3 regions of the Rhizobium aouanii genome follow, and region 2 is predicted to be linked to each of the others. Evidence: predicted binding sites of a transcription regulator. Region 2 holds the regulator's gene; each other region holds the start of a gene.
What was found. Region 2 encodes PhoB, which activates phosphate uptake and scavenging genes when phosphate is short. Its sites were predicted from a motif close to TGTCATNNANCTGTCAT; they were not measured.
Positions count from the first base shown of each region.

Region 1 (7,005 bases), on a different contig from region 2:
CGCGCCGTAAACCGAACCGGAGGCACTCTGCTGATCGCTGCAGGCGCCGTAACGGCCGGGTATCGCCGTATTGCAGCGTAGAAATATTCCGAAATATTCCGTGGTTGCCGGAATGCCACGAATAGGTTAATGGGGTCACCAGGGCTTAAGGCTTTTGGTAACTTTTATACGCTGCCGGGGCGGCGCGATTTCACGAAAGTGGCGGAATGGTAGCGATCGGATTATCCGGCCTGAAACGTAGTCTTATCGTTTCCACGATACTCTGCGGTGTGATGACGGGATGCGCCAGCGTCGAATACACCTCCCAGGCCGAACTGACAGCTGCCCAGACCGTCGTGCCAATGCCGAAACCCGGCGAAGATGCAACACTCGCCGCGATCCCGACAGCCGAAGGCGCAGCCGGTCAGGCGGTTGCCGGCGCCACCATTCCCCAGGCATCATCCCCCTCCCTGACCGCAACGGCGATGCCGACCGTGACAGCCTCTCAGCCTGCCGATCTCACCATGCAGGCGGGCATACAGCCGGCAGCCTACGCGCAGATTCCGTTGACGCCCGAGATGACGGCGATCCAGTCCGTCGTGCCGACGCCGCGTCCGGGAACGCCGGCACAGCCGACGACGCAGCTTGCCTTTGCCGCGACACCGCAAAACAGCGCGCTTGCAGCACTTGCCGCAGTCGACACCACGCCGCGCGCCGGCATGGATTACGGTTTCGACGAATCCGGGCCGATCGATCCGCCGACCGCCCCCCCGATGTTCAGCGACGACGACAAAGACGATGCACCTACGGTCGAGAAGAGCTTTGTCACCAAGCTCATCCAGAAATATTCGAAGGTCTACGAAATTCCCGAGACGCTGCTCCATCGCGTCGTCCACCGCGAGAGCCGCTATAATGCGAAGGCCTACAACAAGCGCGGCTATTTCGGCCTCATGCAGATCAAGTACAACACCGCCAAGTCCATGGGCTATGACGGTGCCCCGGGCGGCCTCTTCGATGCCGAAACCAACATAAAATATGCCGCGAAATATCTGCGCGGCGCTTGGCTCGTCTCCGACAGCAAGGAAGACGATGCCGTTCGCCTCTACGCCCGCGGCTATTATTACGACGCCAAGCGCAAGGGCATGACCGACATCGCCCACGGTAACTACTGAAACCCGGCAATTGCTGAAACAACCGCGCCGCGCGTCTTTTCAGGCGCGCAAAGGACGCTGTAGCATTTGAATATGCAGCAGAGATTGAACAAACCCGGGCCTTATGGCTGCGGCTGGGCTTGCCGTTGCGATCCGGCCTGCTGCTCCGGCGCTCCCGATTGCGGCAAGGCCGCCAGGATCGCCTTGAGTAGCGTCCGCGGCTGGTAGCCGAACCAGCTCGGCGTCAGTCCGAGCCGAACCACGACCAGATTGGCGGACGGCACGATCGCCATGCTCTGCCCGTCATGCCCCGTCAGCCAGAACGTATCCTCCGGCAGCCCAAACGCGGCGCTCGAGCCGCCGCCGGGAGCGAGCCAGGCCTGGCCCTGCGTGTACCGGCCGTTCGAAGCAGCCGTCGGCGTGCGCATGGCGCCGACGAAACCCTCCGGCAGTAGCCGCCGACCGTTCCACACGCCGTCCTGCAGCAGAAACTGCCCGAAGCGCGCCCAATCACGCGCCGTCGCATAGAGATAGGAGCTCCCGGCGAACGTGCCGCGCGCATCGAGCTCGAATACGGCGCTCGTCATGCCCAGCGGCGCAAACAGCGCGTCATGCGGATAAGCAAAGGCCGCCTGAGCGTTGCCGACCCTGTCCATCCAGATGCGCGACAAAAGCACCGCCGTGCCACTCGAATAGCGGAATCGCTTGCCGGGGGCCGCCTCCACCGGCGCATGGGCCGGCAGCGATACCATGTCGGGATCGAGATAGAGCATGCGCGTTACGTCGGCGACATCGCCATAATTCTCGTTGAAGGCAAGGCCGCTTTCCATGCCAAGCAGGTCGGAAACCTTTATTTTGGCGCGTGCATCGTCCTTCCACTGCGCCAGCAGATGATCGTCGTCGAAGGAGACCTTGCCGTCGAGCATCAGGCGGCCGAGGATCGCCGCATTGACCGTCTTCGTCATCGACCAGCCGATCAGCGGCGTCTTCGCCGAGAATCCGGGGGCATAGGCTTCCGCGACGATGCGACCATCCCGCACCACCACGACCGCCCGCATGGCCGGGCCGGCAAGCCCGGCATCGGCCAGCACAGCGGCAATCTTCCCGTCGGAATCGCCGACGCCCTCGCCCTGCGGCCATAATGCATCGTTCGTCTCCATCTTGGCCGGCGGATCGAAGGGCACGGCATTCGCCGCCGCTTCGAAATCGCCGTCCGGCACACTCGTGCAGCCGAGCCCGCCGCGATAGAGCGCATAACTCGATGCGAACAACCCCATGAAGCGAGCCGTCACGCGGCCGTTGTCACGGTCGACGCTGACGCGCACAAGCCGGAGCAGCGGGTTTCCCGGCGCCTGCACATCGTCCTCCAGCACGTCCTCGGCGTTGCGGCCGGCGATGAAGACATTGGAACAGACAATCTTGGCGGCATAGCCGTCGCCGACGCGCAAAAGTTCCGGCGGCCTGACGAACAACCAGGCAGCGCCGGCAACGACGATGAGAACAAGAAGGAGAGTAAGCGCCTTCAGGACACGCGGGACAAATCGCATGGCATTCCTCCGAATGCCCGGAGAGAAGCAGGAATTCCGTCTGCCGGAAAGGGGGCGGCGCGAAGAAGATCCGTCGCCTCGATCACTTTCAGAGGAGTTTGATGTTTTCGAACGGCGCGCGCCCACAGCCCACGTCATCAAACTGTAGCAGTGGCGCGCTACACGCCCTGAACGCTAAAAAGGTGACAGACTCATGTCAGAATTTGCACCGGATGCCGGCTTCCGCAAGAACCGGAAACTCAAAGACGCCCTTCTTCGCCACAAGGCTTTTTCGAAGGATGGCTTTTCCGAGCGTCTCTTCGGGCTTCTCTTCTCCGGCCTCGTCTATCCGCAGATCTGGGAGGATCCGGATCTCGACATGCAGGCGATGGAGCTGAAACCGAACCATCGCATCGTCACCATCGGCTCCGGCGGCTGCAACATGCTCGCCTATCTCTCCAAGGCGCCGGCCTCGATCGACGTCGTCGATCTCAACCCGCACCACATCGCGCTGAACCGACTGAAGCTTGCCGCCTTCAAGCACCTTCCCGGCCATGCCGATCTCGTCCGCTTCCTGGCAATGCCGAACGAGAAGTCGAACAGCCGCGCCTACGACCAGCATCTCGCCGCCCGCCTCGATGAGGCGACCCGCAGCTACTGGAACGGCCGTAAGTTCGGCCGTCGCCGCGTCACAGTCTTCGACCGCAACATTTACGAAACGGGCCTGCTCGGCCGCTTCATCGGCGCCGCCCACCTTCTTGCCCGCCTGCATGGCGTCAAGCTGCGCGAGATGACCAAGACCCGCTCGATCCGCGAGCAGCGCCAGTTCTTCGACGAGCAGATTGCGCCGCTCTTCGAAAAGCCGGTCGTGCGCTGGATCACCGGCCGCAAAAGCTCGCTCTTCGGCCTCGGCATTCCGCCGCAGCAATATGACGAACTCGCAAGCCTTGCTGCGGATCATTCGATCGCGCCGGTGCTGAAGCACCGCCTGGAAAAGCTCGCCTGTCATTTCCCGATGAGCGACAACTATTTCGCCTGGCAGGCCTTCGGCCGTCGCTACGGCACCGAGGCGGAAGGCCCGCTGCCGACCTATCTGAAGTCGGAACACTATCAGGTGATCCGCGCCAATGTCGACCGCGTCAACGTTCACCACGCAAGCTTCACCGAGCTTCTGGCCCGCGAGCCGGCCGCCTCGCGCGACCGATATATCCTGCTCGACGCGCAGGACTGGATGACGGACGAGCAGCTGAACGACGTCTGGAGGGAGATTACCCGCACGGCGCGCGAAGGCGCCCGCGTGATCTTCCGCACCGCCGCCGAAAAGAGCATCATCGAAGGCCGACTGGCTCCGGTAATCCGCGACCAGTGGGATTACTTCGAGGAGAAGTCGCGTGAGCTGACTGCGCTCGATCGCTCGGCGATCTACGGCGGCTTCCACATTTATGGGAAGAAGGCGTGACCAAGGTCGATACCGATATGGCAGCAAAGGACGATGAACATGCCAGCCTGATGGATGGCATGTATCGCTATCAACGCCATATCTACGACCTCACCCGCAAATATTATCTTCTCGGCCGCGACAGCACCATCCGTAATCTCGACGTTCCCGAGGGCGGCACCCTGCTTGAAGTCGGCTGCGGCACCGGGCGCAACATGGCCTTCGCCCACCGGCATTTCCCGACCGCCAAGCTGTTCGGCCTCGACATTTCCCAGGAAATGCTGATTTCAGCGCGCAAGACCTTCGCCAACAAGGCGACAATCCCGGAATTCCGCGTCGCCGACGCCACGGCGTTCACGCCGCGCGAATTCGGCGTCAGCGGCTTCGACCGCATCCTGATTTCCTACGCCCTGTCGATGATCCCGGACTGGCAGCGCGCCGTCGATGCATCGATCGCCGCCCTCAGTCCCGGCGGCCAGCTGCACATCGTCGATTTCGGCCAGCAGGAAGGCCTGCCGGGCTGGTTCCGGCGCATGCTGCAGTCTTGGCTTGCGAAATTCCACGTCACGCCGCGTCACGATCTGCGCGAGGTCCTGGAAGCGCAAGCCCATGAAAACAACGCGACATTGTTGTTTAATACCGTCGGCGGCGGTTATGCCTGGCGGGCAGCCATTATCAGCAAGCGCTCATAATTCGCTTGAAACTAACCGATTTTTTACGTTGATATGGTGAAAAAAGGGTTATCCTCTGCCGACTCGTCTTTTTCGAAGGTCAGGCTGTGGGGCAAAGAGATCATTCGAGCTACGACGGGACGCCCATGCGCCGGCTATTGTTTTGCGTTTTGCCCTTGGCCGTCCTTTTGGCCGGCTGCAGCTCCTCGGGTTATGACTATCTCGAAACGGCGTCGATCAAGCCGAAGACGCGCTTCAAGGACACCGATCCCCAGGATTTCGGAGCAAAGCATCCGCAGCAGAATCCGGTGCACGGCATCGATATTTCCAAATGGCAGGGCGATATCGACTGGGGCACGGTGAAGAATTCCGGCGTCGCCTTCGCCTTCATCAAAGCCACCGAAGGCAAGGACAGGCTCGATCCGCGCTTCGACGAATACTGGCGAGAGGCTGGCGCCGCCGGCATCCCGCACGCTCCCTATCATTTCTACTATTTCTGCTCCTCCGCCGATCAGCAGGCCGACTGGTTCATCCGCAACGTGCCGAAGGCGGCCATGCGCCTGCCGCCGGTGCTTGACGTCGAATGGAACGGCGAATCGAAGACCTGCCGCTACCGTCCCGACGCTGAAACGGTGCGCGCCGAAATGCAGCGTTTCATGGACCGGCTGGAGGCCTATTACGGCAAGCGGCCGATCATCTATACCTCGGTCGATTTCCACCGCGAAAATCTCGTCGGCTACTTCCAGGATTATCATTTCTGGGTCCGTTCGGTGGCAAAACACCCCGAGGAGACCTATTCCGACCGCCGTTGGGCCTTCTGGCAATATACCTCGACCGGCGTTATTCCCGGCATCCGTGGGCCGACCGACATCAATGTCTTTGGCGGCAGCGCAAAGAACTGGAACAATTGGGTCGCCGCCGTTTCCAAGGATAGAAATTCTTAGTAACGTCTTGCGATGTTTCTTGCTTCCGTCACATTCGTCTGTGAAAGCGACGGAAATCTGTTTGATATAAGGACCGCATCCATGCACCGCTCGCTCGCAAGCCGCTCTGCACTCGCCCTTCTGTTTGCCTTCGCCCTCGCAGGCGGCGCGTCCGCCCAGCAGGCGCCGGGCGCAGCCCCGGCAGCGCCCTGCGGCGGCGATCTATCCACCTTCCTCGAAGGCGTCAAGAAAGATGCGGTCGCAGCCGGCGCCAGTGCGGCAGCCGCCGACGAGGCCTTCGCCGGCGCCGAGATCGATCCCAAGGTCCTGAGTCGCGATCGCGCGCAGGGCGTCTTCAAGCAGACCTTCCTCGAATTCTCCCAGCGCACCGTCAGCCAGGCCCGCCTCGACATCGGCCGCCAGAAGATGAAGCAATATGCCGATGTCTTTGCCCGCGCCGAGCAGGAATTCGGCGTGCCCCCAGGCGTCATCACCGCCTTCTGGGCGATGGAAACCGATTTCGGCGCCGTCCAGGGCGATTTCAACACCCGCAACGCTCTGGTGACGCTGTCGCATGACTGCCGCCGCCCGGAACTCTTCCGCCCGCAGCTGATCGCCCTTATCGAGATGGTCCAGCATGGCGACCTCGACCCCGCCACCAATACCGGCGCCTGGGCCGGCGAGATCGGCCAGGTGCAGATGCTGCCGCGCGACATCATTGCCTACGGCATGGATGGCGACGGCGACGGCCATGTCCGCCTGAAACAGAGCAGCCCGGACGCCATCCTGACGGCGGCGAAATTCATCCAGCATCTCGGCTTCGAGCGCGGCCAGCCCTGGCTGCAGGAAGTGACCGTGCCCGATAACCTGCCCTTTGAGAAATCTGGTCTTGGCGGCACGATGAAGGCCGCCGAATGGTTCGCACTCGGCGTCAAGCCGCGCGACGGCAATACAGCTTTCGGCGATCTCGAAGGCGACCTTGTGCTGCCGCAGGGCCGCATGGGACCGGCCTTCATCGCCTATCCCAATTTCAAGATCTATCTCGAATGGAACAAGTCGTTCATCTACACGACCTCGGCCGCCTATTTCGGAACACGCCTTTCGGGCGCCGAACCCTATCTCAAGGGCGCGCCGGAACAGGGGCTCGCCAGCGATCAGATGAAGGCGCTGCAAACCAAGCTGCAGTCGCTCGGCCATGATGTCGGAGAAATCGACGGCATTCTCGGTTCCGGCACACGCGTCGCGATCCAGAAGGAGCAGCAACGCCTCGGCATGCCGGCCGACGGCTGGGCGACGCCGGCCCTTCTCAACGCCCTC
Region 1 covers NZ_JBAMYD010000001.1:635,749-642,753, reverse strand. Annotated here, with positions in the region: gene V8P77_RS03125 (LysE family translocator) at 1-81, shown strand, start outside; gene V8P77_RS03120 (transglycosylase SLT domain-containing protein) at 207-1,151, shown strand; gene V8P77_RS03115 (serine hydrolase domain-containing protein) at 1,253-2,677, opposite strand; gene V8P77_RS03110 (BtaA family protein) at 2,871-4,115, shown strand; gene V8P77_RS03105 (class I SAM-dependent methyltransferase) at 4,112-4,786, shown strand; gene V8P77_RS03100 (glycoside hydrolase family 25 protein) at 4,912-5,709, shown strand; gene V8P77_RS03095 (lytic murein transglycosylase) at 5,791-7,005, shown strand, end outside.
Region 1: V8P77_RS03110 (BtaA family protein) is a predicted target of PhoB. The motif match lies at 2,810-2,826, and genes of this name have one in related genera.

Region 2 (7,005 bases):
CGGTGCCGGACAGGAACAGCGTTTCGCCGCCGAGCTGGCGCATGCCGACGTCGAAGGAGACACGGGTGCGCGTCGACGGCTTCTCGAAGATCATCGCCAGCATCTTGCCGGCGAGCGGCTTGTCGCCCGTGCCGGCCTTGAAGGCCTGTTTGCGGGCGAGCGCATCGTTCATGATGGTTCTGAGATCGGCTGACGTGACCGCCGAGAGATCGAGGAAATGTTTAGGGCTCATATCGTCTTCTTACCTGTGCTGCGCCCGAAGGCGGCAATCTCTTCAAGCCGTCTTCTTGACCTTGGAAGCGCGGATGCTCTCGGCGGCGCGCTCGACGCGGGCAAGGCCCTCGCGGGCTTCCTCGGCGGTGACCACGAGCGGCGGAAGAAGGCGGATGACGTTGTCGCCGGCGGGCACGCCGAGCAGATGGGCGGCGCGGATCGCCTGCAGCAGTTCGGCTGAGGGAACGGCAGCCTTGATGCCGAGCAACAGCCCCTCGCCGCGCACATCTTCGATCACATCGGGATAACGATCCTTCAGCGAGGCGAGGCCCTGGCGGAAGACAAGTGCTACGTCGCGCACCTGCTGGAGGAAGCCATCGGCAAGGATGATGTCGAGCACGGCGCTGCCGACGGCCATGGCAAGCGGATTGCCGCCATAGGTCGAGCCATGCGTGCCAGCCTTCATGCCGGAGGCGGCTTCGGCGGTGGCAAGGCAGGCGCCGAGCGGGAACCCGCCGCCGATGCCCTTGGCGACAGCCATGATGTCGGGGGTGATGCCCGACCATTCATGGGCGAAGAGCTTGCCGGTGCGGCCGACGCCGGTCTGGACCTCGTCTAGGATCAACAGCAGACCGTTGTCGTCGCAGAGCTGGCGAAGCGCCTTCATGAACTCGGTGGTGGCAGGACGGACACCGCCCTCGCCCTGCACCGGCTCGATGAGGATGGCGGCCGTGGCCTCGGTGATCGCGGCGCGGACCGCTTCGATATCGCCGAAAGCCACCTGATCGAAACCCGGCGCCTTGGGGCCGAAGCCTTCGAGATATTTTTCCTGGCCGCCGGCGGCGATCGTCGCCAGCGTCCGCCCATGGAAGGCGCCTTCGAAGGTGATGATATGAAAGCGCTCGGGATGGCCCTTGGAAAACTGATAGCGGCGCGCCGTCTTGATCGCGCATTCGAGCGCCTCGGCGCCTGAATTGGTGAAGAACACCTTGTCGGCGAAGGTGGCATCCGTCAGCCGTTTTGCCAGGCGCTCCTGGCCGGGGATCTCATAGATGTTCGACAGGTGCCAGACCTTGTCGGCCTGCTCCTTCAGTGCGCCCACAACATGCGGATTGCTGTGGCCGACGGAGGTGACGGCGACGCCGGCGCCAAAATCGAGATATCGCTCGCCGCTTTCGGTGATCAGCCACACGCCCTCGCCTCGCTCGAACCGCAGCGGGGCACGAGAATAGGTGTCATAAAGCGGCGCGGCTTCAGCCATGGCGCGATCTCCATCAAAGTTGGCGGGCAATGACTCCGGCTAAGGAAACCAGGCCCGAAAAATTAAAAATGCCGCCTTGCGGCGGCGAGTGGCACTATTTCCCTTTCGCGCTGCAATGTCAACAAAACGGCGCCCTTAGCGTATGCAGCACAGGTGTACAGCGGCATTTTCAGTCTTCAACAGGCATTATTGCAGAAATGACACGCAGGGGCAGCAAGTTGGGGAAAACTACGAATTCGATTCATCCGGATTCATGCGACTCTTGTCACGGAGTCAGCCTCACACTAGGTTAAAGATCAATTACTAGACTGCATGCGGCGGAACTAGTCACCAAAATTGATCAAGCGTTTCTTGTTTCGGAGCTCCCGGGACAACGGTGAGGGATTCTGCCATCACCAACGCAAAAGGTGGAGACAGGGCATGAACTGGACAGACGAGCGGGTCGAGAAACTCAAGAAGCTTTGGGCCGAAGGACTGAGCGCCAGCCAGATCGCGGCACAGCTTGGTGGCGTCAGCAGAAACGCGGTCATCGGCAAAGTGCACCGGCTGTGCCTTCCCGGCCGCGCCAAGGCCGGCGGCACCAATACCGCGGCGCGAACGCCGAAGCGCAACACATCGGCGCCGCGCGCGCCGAACTATGCCTCTCGCATCACGACCCGCACCGTTACCCGCCAGCAGGGCGCGACGATGCTGAAGGAAGAGATCGAGATCGAAACGATCGAGGAAATGGAATACGTGCCGCGAGGCAATGTGGTGGTGCCGATTTCGCGTCGCCTCGGCCTGACGGAACTGACCGAGCGTACCTGCAAGTGGCCGGTCGGCGATCCGCTGAAGGATGACTTCCACTTCTGCGGCTGCGAGTCCCCAGACAATTCGCCTTATTGCGGCTATCACCAAAAGCTTGCCTACCAGCCGGTCAACGAACGCCGCAGGGCGGCAGCGCGGGCGAGCTGAACGCGGGCAACCATCGTTAGAATGCAGAAAACGGGCCGATTGGCCCGTTTTTTCATGCGCGGATGGGATGGCTGCCCCTCACCCTAACCCTCTCCCCGTAAACGGGGCGAGGGGACGTGCCCTGCAAGAGGTTGTGGGGAACGGAGAGGTCGCGGCATATCCCCTTCGCCCCGCAAGCGGGGAGAAGGTGGCGGCAGCCGGATGAGGGGCAGTCCATCGCCGCGAACCGGACAGTAGCGGGATAAGCCCGAGCATGACGAAAGAGGCGTCAGCCGGCTTTGTCAGCAACCAGAACGAAAGCCCTCAGGCTTCCATCGAGTAACCGGCGCCGCGGACGGTGCGGATGACGTCCTGCATGTTGGAAAAATTCAGCGCCTTGCGCAGGCGGCCGACATGGACGTCGACGGTGCGCTCGTCGACATAGATGTCGTGGCCCCAGACGCCGTCCAGAAGCTGCGAGCGGGAGAAGACCCGGCCCGGCGACGACATCAGGAATTCCAGCAGGCGGAATTCGGTGGGGCCGAGGCGGACTTCGCGGCTCTTGCGATGGACGCGATGGGTTTCGCGGTCGAGCTCGATATCGCCGCATTTCAGCACCGTGGACAGCACCTCGGGACGGGCGCGGCGCAGCATCGCCTTGACGCGGGCAACGAGTTCGGGGGTCGAGAAGGGCTTGACGACATAATCGTCGGCACCCGTCGACAATCCGCGGACGCGTTCGCTCTCCTCGCCGCGCGCCGTCAGCATGATGATCGGCAGGCGCTCGGTTTCCGGCCGCATGCGCAGGCGCCGGCAGAGCTCGATGCCGGAGACGCCCGGCAGCATCCAATCGAGGATGAGAAGATCGGGCGTGCGCTCTTGAAGCCTCATTTCGGCTTCGTCGCCACGAAGGATGGTATCGACCTCGAAGCCTTCCGCTTCGAGATTGTAGCGAAGAAGCACGCTGAGGGCTTCCTCGTCTTCAACAACTGCAACTCTCGGGATCATGCGTGTCGGTCTCCTCGCGCATCATCCTTAAATCAGGGGTGATTTAAGCAATTCATCCTGCGCAGATTCAGAAATTGGCTGCGACCTCTTTGCGCGCCCCGGACGGGCGCGCACGCAACTAATTGTGCGGGCGGTTATTCCGTGACCGCGCCGACGGTGTTGGCGCTGTCATCCTTCGGACGATCGCCTTCCGGCTGTGCGCCTGTCGTCATGTAAAAGATCGTCTCGGCGATGTTGGTCGCATGGTCGCCGATGCGCTCTATATTCTTGGCGCAGAAGAGAAGATGCGTGCAGCTGGTGATGTTGCGCGGATCCTCCATCATATAGGTCAGGAGTTCGCGGAACAGCGAGGTGTACATCGCGTCGATCTCGTTGTCGCGTTCACGGATCGCATTCGCCTTGTCGGCTGAACGATTGGTGTAGACATCGAGCACTTCCTTGAGCTGGACGAGCGCCAGCTCGGACAGATGCTCGAGGCCGCGGGCGAGCTTGCGGGGGACGCCGGTGCTTTGGACGGCGATGACGCGCTTGGCGGTGTTCTTGCCGAGGTCGCCGACGCGTTCGAGATCGGCGGCGATGCGGATCGAACCCATGATTTCACGCAGATCCGAGGCCATCGGCTGACGGCGGGCGATCGTGACGATCGCCTTGTCGCCGATTTCGCGTTCGGCGTGATCGAGGATCACATCGTCCGAGATGACCTTCTGCGCCAATGCGGTATCGCCGTTGACGAGCGCCCGGACGGATTCACTGACCATCTGTTCGGCCAGGCCGCCCATTTCGGAAATCCGCCTGGACAAGAACTTCAGATCATCATCATAGGCAGAAAAAATATGTGTCGATGCCATGGGGCTTTATCCTCGAATAACGGGAAGGCTTGGTGTCGCCAAAATCAACCGAAGCGACCCATGATGTAGTCCTGAGTGCGCGGATCGTCGGGATTGGTGAACATCTTGTCGGTGTCGTTCTCCTCGACGAGATTGCCGAGGTGGAACATGGCGGTGCGCTGCGAGACACGCGCGGCCTGCTGCATGGAGTGGGTGACGATGACGATCGTGTAGTTCTCGCGCAGCTCGTGGATCAGTTCCTCGACCTTGGCGGTGGCGATCGGGTCGAGCGCCGAGCAGGGCTCGTCCATCAGGATGACTTCAGGGCTGACGGCGACGGCACGCGCAATGCAGAGGCGCTGCTGCTGGCCGCCCGACAGGCCGGTGCCGGATTCGTGCACGCGGTCCTTGACCTCGTTCCAGAGGCCGGCGCGCTGCAGGCTGGTTTCGACGATCTGGTCGAGATCGGCCTTCGACTTGGCAAGGCCATGGATGCGCGGGCCGTAGGAGACGTTTTCATAGATCGTCTTCGGGAACGGGTTCGGCTTCTGGAAGACCATGCCGACGCGGGCGCGAAGTTCGACGACGTCGATATCGGGATCATAGACATCGTCGGTATCAAGCGTGATCTTGCCGGTGACGCGGCAGCCGTCGATCGTATCGTTCATACGGTTGAGGCACCGCAGGAAGGTCGACTTGCCGCAGCCGGACGGGCCGATCAGGGCGGTTACGGTGTTTTCGCGGACGTTCAGGTTCACATCGAAAAGCGCGCGCTTTTCGCCGTAGTAAACCGAGACATCCTTTCCGATCATCTTATAGGGGACGTTGCTCATCTTGCGATCCAGCGCCTTTTCAACTGCAGCTTCCGTCAACATGTTCATGATGTTTAACTCCGTTTACCAGCGGCGCTCGAAGCGACGACGCAAGAGGATGGCGCCCATGTTCATGACGATCAGGAACAGGAGCAGGACGATGATGGCACCCGAAGTACGCTCAACGAAGGCACGTTCGGCCTCGTTGGCCCACATATAGACCTGTACGGGTAGAGCCGTCGAGGGATCGAGCGGTGTCGCCGGCGCATTGGCGACGAAGGCGACCATGCCGATCAGGAGCAGCGGCGCGGTTTCGCCGAGCGCGTGCGCCAGGCCGATGATCGTGCCGGTCAGGATGCCGGGCATGGCGAGCGGCAGCACATGGTGGAACACCATCTGCATCTTCGAGGCGCCAAGGCCGAGCGCTGCGGCGCGGATCGACGGCGGCACGGCGCGCAGTGCCGCGCGCGTCGCGATGATGATCGTCGGCAGGGTCATCAGCGTCAGCACCAGGCCGCCGACCAGCGAGGCCGAGCGCGGCAGGCCGATGAAGTTGATGAAGACGGAAAGACCGAGCAGACCGTAAACGATGGAAGGGACCGCGGCGAGGTTGTTGATGTTGACCTCGATCAGGTCCGTCAGCTTGTTCTTCGGCGCGAACTCCTCGAGATAGATCGAGGCGGCGACGCCGATCGGCAGAGCGAGCACGAGCACGATCAGCATCAGGTAGAGCGAGCCGATCAGGGCGACGCCAAGGCCTGCGGCCTCCGGACGGCTGGAATTGCCGTTGACGAAGAGGCCGGTGTTGAACTGCTTGTGGAGCGCGCCGCTCGCCTTCAGCTCGTTCATCCAGCCGACCTGCTTGTCGTTGACCTTGCGGTTCTTCTCATCGACCGCGAGGTCGATCTGGGCCTTGTTGGCGCTGTCGACATTGGCGTCGGCGAGAACCGTGACATTGACCGTCTTGCCGATGATCGACGGATCGGCGAGCACCATATCGCGCAGCTGGATCGGCGCACTCTTCGACAGCATGGCGGTTGCATCGCGCACGTCGGGACGGCTCGAGGCATTGATGTTCAGCTGCTTGACGATCGCGTCACGCAGGAGAACCGGATAGTTGGCGGCGATCAGCACCGAAGGGTCGGTCGCGCGCTTATTGTCGGGGTCGATCGTCTTCTCGACGAATTCGATCGGCAGGGTGATCGCCGTCTGCTGGAAGGCGGTATAACCTTTGCCGATCACCGTCCACAGCAGGATGAAGAGGAAGACGAGACCGAAGGTGATGGCGGCGATGCCATAGGCCTGGAACCGGCGCTCGGCGGCATAGCGGCGCTTGATGCCGATATCGCGGCGGGCTGGCGCCTTGGAAACGGTGACGCCTGATGTGGGAGAAACAATATCCGTCATTCGTACTGCTCCCGGTATTTGCGCACGATGTAAAGCGCATAGATATTGAGGCAAAGCGTGATGCAAAACAGGGTGATGCCAAGGGCAAAGGCAACCAGCGTCTGCGGCGAGGTGAACTCAAGGTCGCCGGTCAGCTGGTTGACGATCTTGACCGTCACCGTCGTCATCGGCTCGAAGGGGTTGATCTGGATGCGGGCGGCCACGCCGGCGGCCAGCACGACGATCATGGTTTCGCCGACGGCGCGCGAGGCAGTCATCAGCAATGCGCCGACGATGCCGGGAAGGGCTGCGGGAAGGACCACCTTCTTGATGGTTTCGGAGCGCGTGGCGCCGAGACCGAGCGAACCGTCACGCAGTGACCGCGGCACGGCGGTGATGATATCGTCCGACAGCGAGGACACGTAAGGGATCAGCATGATGCCCATGACGATACCCGCCGTCAAAACGCTCTGCGCCTGAATGAAATTGCTGTAGTTGCCGGACAGAAGGCCGCTGACCTGGGCGGAGAAATCGCGCAGGAACGGGCCGACGGTCACAAGCGCGA
Region 2 covers NZ_JBAMYD010000034.1:2,627-9,631, reverse strand. Annotated here, with positions in the region: gene argF (ornithine carbamoyltransferase) at 1-232, opposite strand, end outside; gene V8P77_RS33955 (aspartate aminotransferase family protein) at 275-1,474, opposite strand; gene V8P77_RS33950 (GcrA family cell cycle regulator) at 1,895-2,428, shown strand; gene phoB (phosphate regulon transcriptional regulator PhoB) at 2,732-3,415, opposite strand; gene phoU (phosphate signaling complex protein PhoU) at 3,550-4,263, opposite strand; gene pstB (phosphate ABC transporter ATP-binding protein PstB) at 4,308-5,123, opposite strand; gene pstA (phosphate ABC transporter permease PstA) at 5,139-6,461, opposite strand; gene pstC (phosphate ABC transporter permease subunit PstC) at 6,458-7,005, opposite strand, start outside.

Region 3 (7,005 bases), on a different contig from region 2:
CTGCGGCCTGCTGCTTCTGTCCTGTGTTTCGCCTCGCCACATGCTCGGCACCGGATGGATCAGTTGGCGCTTTCCGATCATGACGGCGCTCGTCGCCATGGCGATGGTGTGCCCGTTCGCCAATCTGACGCGCCGGCAAGCGCTGTTGCTGGCACTCATCATCAATCTCGCAGTCTTCGGCCGCACCGGCTGGGTCGGCTGGAACTGGTGGCTGGCACAGAAGGATGTTGCCGCCATCGAGACTGTGCTTAAAAAAGTGCCGGCCGGTGCAGCCGTGCTGCCTCTGGGACATGAACCCGAGACAGTGAGCAGTCTTGCCCACTCCAACCGGTATTTTGCCTGGGGGTTCGATACTTTCCGGCACCTGCCGACGCTTGCCGTGCCGTTGTCGCATGCTTTCGTGCCGACGCTCTTCACGGCAAAAGGCAAGCAGCCGCTCTCCGTTCTGCCGCCATGGTCTGAGATCGCGGTTCCCGAGGGCAATCTGCTGTCGATCGGCGTGCTTTCATGCCCGGCAATGATGCAGGAATATAGAAACTTTACGCCTTATCTGTCGGATTGGCGCAGGCGTTTCGATTTCATCCTCGTCGCCAATGCCGATATCCCCGACCGCTATGTCGGCACCTTGATGCCGGCGGGCCTGACGCTGGTCGAAGATGCGGGTTTCGCAAAGCTTTACGCGATCGACAAGACAATGCTAGCGGATACTCTCTTGATCCCCGCTGCTTGCGCCAGGGCGTCATAGGCTGCGGCTCTTCGCGGATCAACTGCCTCTGGACGATTGGATCATGATCGCGGCCGCCACCCGGTGTTCGGGCGATAGTTGGTCAGCCGGGGAATTTAAGCGCCTTGTCGGCGCGGCATTTGGCGAGCTTTAACTGACGGAAGGAGAGGATGCGGGTGATGCGATCCTTGCCATCCGTCTCGACGCTCATGCAGGCGCAGGCATAGCCATAATTGCCGTTGGTTTTGACATAATCATGTTCGGAGATGTCGGAGATCAGCTCCATGCCTTCGACCTCGCCGGCATCGTCGCCCTGGGTCATGATTGTCCAGGTATTCTCCGCGTCCTCCAACCACCAGTTGGCGGGCGTCGGATTCTCGATCCAGCCGCAGCGCGTTTCGGCGGTCCGCGCATTGGCTGCGACGACAAGAGCCGCGATCATGACCGCGGCGGCTATCCGGTATCTCATTGCCTTTTCTCCTCGACAAATATCAATTGTTGATCGCGATGATCGCCCAATGGCTCGCCTCGCAGGCGTTGTCCTCGCAAATCGCGCTCATCCAGACGGCGCCGCCGGCGAGCATGACGCCGTCGTTGTTGACGAAGAGATCGTCATATTGTTGGCGCCCGACGGCGCGGTCGTCGAAATTGTCGATGAAATCCTCGGCGTTCTCGACGTCGTAGGTCTCGCCGTTGGCCTTGACCGTCAGCGGATATTCGGCAAGGCCGGCGATGGTCTCGCCGTCTCCCGAGCGCATCGCCCGAACGAGTTGGCGCAGCGGCCGATCGAAGCTCGCGGCATCGCCGTGCAGTTCCTCGATGCGGTTATAGACCTCGTTTTCCGACTGGGGGAAGGCGCCGGTGCTCGGAAGCGCAGTTCCCAGAAGCATCGTTCCGGCGAGGAGAAGGGCTGCAGACAGGCGCGGCATGGAAGGCTCCGGCAAATGGCGTGGTGCGGCGTTATGCGGTCCCTGATGTAGTGCGCCTATCCAATTCTGGTGTCTCATCCAGCTTTCCCGTATAAAAAATCTATCGCGGCTGCTTGACGGCCCGATCGGTTTGTCGCATAAACCTCGCGAACCGTACCGTACGGTACGTATATGGGAGCCATGACCGTGTCCGTCGATACCGCAGAGCCGAGCGAATTTTCGCCGCGCCAGAACGCCGTTCTGGAGCAGGCGCTGCAGTTGCTCGTCGATGGCGGCGAAAAGGCGCTGACGACCTCGGGTGTGGCGCGCGCCGCCAATTGCTCGAAGGAAAGCCTCTACAAGTGGTTCGGCGATCGCGACGGGCTGCTGTCGGCGATGATCGCCTATCAGGCGAGCAAAGTGCGCACCTTCGAGCGCAACGGCGAGCGGCTGACGGCGGCGAGCCTGCACGACCATGTGGTCATTTTTGCGCGTGACCTGCTGGAGGTGCTTGCCGGAGACGTCTCGCTGGCGCTCAACCGGCTGGCGATCGGGCAGTCGAACCGCGACGGTTCGAAACTCGGCAAGCTGCTGCTCGAGCGCGGCCGTCGCCAGATCGATCGGCGCGCCATGGCGCTGATCGATGCCGGGAAAAGGGCAGGGCTCCTGCGTTTTGCCGATGCCGACGAGGCTTATCACACGCTTTACGGCCTTGTTGTCTCCGACCTGCATGTGCGCATGCTGCTCGGCGAACCAGGCCTCAAGGATACCGCTCGCCAGGCGGAGAAGGCGGTCACCGCCTTCCTCCGCCTCTACGGCACGGACAAGGTTCTGGCGGAGATGCCGGTTCTCGGCTGATTCCGCTTTAATGACAGTCAACAAGACAAGCACAAGGGAAGGAACTTCAAATGCGCGTCTATTACGATCGTGATGCCGATCTCAACCTCATCAAGGCCAAGAAGGTCGCCGTCATCGGCTACGGTTCGCAGGGCCGTGCCCATGCGCTGAACCTGAAGGACAGCGGCGCCCAGAACGTCGTCATCGCGCTCAAGGCCGGTTCGCCGACCGTCAAGAAGGCCGAAGCCGATGGCTTCAAGGTCATGACGGTTGCCGAAGCAGCCGGCTGGGCCGACCTGATGATGATGGCGACCCCGGACGAATTGCAGGCCGACATCTACAAGGCCGACATCGCCGGCAACATCCGCGATGGCGCAGCTATCGCCTTCGCCCACGGCCTCAACGTTCATTTCGGCCTCATCGAGCCGAAGGCTTCGGTCGACGTCGTCATGATCGCACCGAAGGGCCCGGGCCACACGGTTCGCGGCGAATACCAGAAGGGCGGCGGCGTTCCCTGCCTCGTTGCCGTTCACCAGAATGCTTCCGGCAATGCGCTTGAACTCGCTCTCTCCTACGCCTGCGGCGTCGGCGGCGGCCGTTCGGGCATCATCGAAACCAACTTCCGCGAAGAGTGCGAAACCGACCTCTTCGGCGAACAGGTCGTTCTCTGCGGTGGTCTCGTCGAGCTCATCCGCGCTGGTTTCGAAACGCTCACCGAAGCCGGTTATGCGCCTGAGATGGCCTATTTCGAGTGCCTGCACGAAGTGAAGCTCATCGTCGACCTGATTTATGAAGGCGGCATCGCCAACATGAACTACTCGATCTCCAACACGGCCGAGTGGGGCGAATATGTCTCCGGTCCGCGCATCATCACTGCCGAGACCAAGGCCGAGATGAAGCGCGTCCTCAAGGACATCCAGACCGGCAAGTTCACGTCCGATTGGATGCAGGAATACCGCGCCGGCGGCTCGCGCTTTAAGGGTATCCGCCGCCTGAACGACAGCCACCCGATCGAAGAAGTCGGCGCCAAGCTGCGCGGCATGATGCCCTGGATCGGCAAGAACAAGCTGGTCGACAAGTCGGTCAACTAAGCGATTTTCCGCGCCGCATCGAACCTGGTTCATGCGGCGCGCCTTTCCGCTTGCGTCGGACTAGCCGGACAAGAGCACGCAACGGTCGAAGCGTCGGGCTGCAACGTCAGCGGCCGGAGCCATGATGACGAGATCGCTGGCGTCCCAAAAGACGCGACCCGTTGCCGAGCCGGCGCGCAGCCGTGCGAGAACAATCCAGCCATCCGGGTCGCCCAGATCGCCAAAGCCTTGCGAGGCGGCTAGGCTTGATGCCTCTCCGCGACACGAGAGGCCTCCCTGGATCGTGGCATGGCCAAGCATCTGGTGGACCTGAGGCGTCGCAGACCCGGCATAGGGACCGGTCAAGGCGCGCTCGAAAGCCTCATTCGTGTCTGAGAGCTCATCGAGCGATCCATTGTCCGTTTCTTCGATATGCACCTCCGCGGCCGACACGTCGAAGGTTCGGGTTCTCCGTGGCCGCAGACGCGCATAGGCGGAGCTTGCCCGTCGCTCGTCCGACAACGCTTCAAACGAGCTTCCAGGCTCGCCGACCGAGAGCGCTGGATGCTCCGAGTTGCGCGGATGCGGCCGAAGGTGGAAGCGTTCGGGTTGGAGGGCGGTAACGTCGGGAAACGCGGGCGGTGCCGTGAAAATGAAGTCACGAGTCATCCATCGTTGGTTTAAAGACCATTCCAGTTCCTCTGCCTATTATCTTGCCTGCCTCCGGCACGTCGATCTCATCTTGATAGGGCGGAGGCAACGTGCCGACCACGGCAATGCCCGGTCTTGGCCTTCATTGAGCCGTGTCGCTTCCGCCTGAGAGAGAACAGCATCCCCAAGACGTTCCTGTCGCAAAACCGTAATATCGCGCCTCTAGGTTTAGAATGGATCTAAAACAAGATAATTTGACACCAGTTTTCAACCGTGGAGGCATTGGATGAACGAGCATCTTTCTCAGAGGATTTTCCCGACGACTCAGCTCGAAGACGCGGATGGTGACGGCCACAACACCAGCGCCAATCCGACGATGGGTGAAATCATCGGCAAGCGTTTTTCACGCCGCAGTTTTCTGCAGGGCTCGCTTGCCGTTTCCGCCATTGCAGCCACGGTAAGCCCGATCGCGCTGATGAGCGCGGACGAGGCGCGCGCTGCAGACAATAAAGGCTCTGCCTTCAACTTCTCCGAAGTGGAGGCCGGCGTCGACGACAAGCATCACATTGCGGAAGGCTATAATGCCGATATCCTGCTGCGCTGGGGCGATGCCGTGCTGCCGGGCGCTCCCGAGTTCGACCCGACGAAGCAGACGGCCGATGCGCAGAGCAAGCAGTTCGGCTACAACAACGACTATGTCGGCTTCATTCCGCTCGAAGGTTTGTCCGAGCACGGCCTGCTCGTCGTCAATCACGAATACACCAACCCGCATCTGATGTTTCCCGGCCTCGTGCAGGTGGTTGACGGCAAGATCAAGCAGGGCGCGCTCAGCAAGGAGCAGGTGGATGTCGAGATGGCCGCCCATGGCGGCACCATCGTTGAGATCCGCAAGGTGGACGGCAAGTGGCAGGCTGTCACCGACGGCAAGTACAATCGCCGCATCACGGCCAACACGGCGATGGAAATCTCCGGTCCGGCTGCCGGCAACGATCGCCTGAAGACCAGTGCCGACGCGACCGGCACCCGCGCCATCGGCACGATCAACAACTGCGCCGGCGGCGTGACGCCCTGGGGCACCTACATCATGGCTGAAGAGAATTTCCACGGCTATTTCTCCGGCGCATTGCCGCAAGGCCACAAGGAAGCCGCCAACTACAAGCGTTACGGCGTGCCGGAAGGCGGCTACGAGTGGGCGAATTTCTACGACCGTTTCGATCTTTCCAAGGAACCGAACGAGCCGAACCGTTTCGGCTGGATCGTCGAGGTCGACGTCATGGACCCAACGTCGGCGCCGAAGAAGCGCACGGCGCTCGGCCGCACCAAGCATGAGGGCGCCGAGTCGATCGTCGCCAAGAACGGCAAGGTCGTCTTCTATCTCGGCGACGACGAGCGTTTCGACTATGTCTACAAGTTCGTGACCGACGGGGCATTCAACCCGAACGACCGCGCCGCCAACATGAACCTGCTCGACAGCGGCACGCTCCATGTCGCCAAGTTCAACGAGGACGGCACCATGCAGTGGCTGCCGATGGTCTTCGGCCAAGGTCCGCTGACGGCGGAAAACGGCTTCACCAGCCAGGCCGACGTGCTGATCGAATGTCGTCGCGCCGGTGACGCGCTCGGCGCCACCAAGATGGACCGCCCGGAAGACGTCCAGCCGAACGGCGTCAACGGCAAGGTCTATGTCATGCTGACCAACAACACCCGCCGCAAGGCCGACCAGGTGGATGCCGCCAATCCGCGCGCGGAAAACGCCTTCGGCCACATCATCGAAATCTCTGAAAACGACGGCGACTTCACTGCCACATCAGGCAAGTGGGAAGTGCTCCTGAAGTGCGGCGATCCCTCGGTTGCGGCCGTTGGCGCGACCTTCTCGACCGAAACGACCAAGAACGGCTGGTTCGGCATGCCTGATAACTGCGCCGTCGATTCCGCCGGCCGCCTCTGGGTGTCGACGGATGGCAACAACAACAAGGCCACCGGCCGCACCGACGGTCTGTGGGCCGTCGATACGGAAGGTGCGGCGCGCGCCACCTCGAAACTCTTCTTCCGCGTGCCGGTCGGCGCCGAAATGTGCGGCCCGCTCTTCACACCGGATGACGAAACCGCCTTCGTCGCTGTGCAGCATCCCGCCGATGGCGGCGAGGACTGGCCGGGCCATGGCCGCCCGTCCTATTACGAGGACCTTTCGACCCGCTGGCCGGACTTCAAGCCCGACATGCCAGTGCGACCTGCGGTCGTCGCCATCACCAAGGTTGGCGGTGGCAAGATTGCCGTCTGACGGTTGAACGCGGAGCCGAGCCATGGGGCGAGTGGCAGTCAGGCTGCCACCTTGCTGTAAATGCCCTTTGGCGGCCGGGATGAGCCCATCTTCCGGCCGCCTGTCGCCGCGCCCGTATGTGGGTTATGCGGCTCTCATTTTGAGCACGGGCGTGGCCGTCGTATCGGTGGGGAAACTTAAGGCCATCCCGACCCATTGAGAAAGTAGCCTGCTATGGATGCAGGGTTTCTTGAAACCCAGTTTGGATTTCAGATAGCAGCCGCAAAAATTGACGGGGCAAAGCGAGACATAGACCGATCTCCGTCAACTGCAGAGAAATCCGCATCTGCGAATAAGATCATGATCTCAACCGGAAGCTCCGCCCGGAAAGCAAGCAGCCTCTACCGACGCGCCATCACCGTGATCCACCGCGTCGGCTTACCGTCATAACCGCCGCCGTCGTTGTCCTCGATGGTGATGTCACGCCAGCCGCCTTTTGCCAGAAGCGCCGACAGCCCGTCGGCGGAGGGATAGTTGTAATAACGCCCGAAGCCG
Region 3 covers NZ_JBAMYD010000019.1:137,649-144,653, reverse strand. Annotated here, with positions in the region: gene V8P77_RS28720 (hypothetical protein) at 1-745, shown strand, start outside; gene V8P77_RS28715 (DUF4087 domain-containing protein) at 828-1,193, opposite strand; gene V8P77_RS28710 (hypothetical protein) at 1,216-1,653, opposite strand; gene V8P77_RS28705 (TetR/AcrR family transcriptional regulator) at 1,825-2,490, shown strand; gene ilvC (ketol-acid reductoisomerase) at 2,541-3,560, shown strand; gene V8P77_RS28695 (hypothetical protein) at 3,621-4,208, opposite strand; gene V8P77_RS28690 (PhoX family protein) at 4,477-6,471, shown strand; gene V8P77_RS28685 (class I SAM-dependent methyltransferase) at 6,852-7,005, opposite strand, start outside.
Region 3: V8P77_RS28690 (PhoX family protein) is a predicted target of PhoB. The motif match lies at 4,387-4,403, and genes of this name have one in related genera.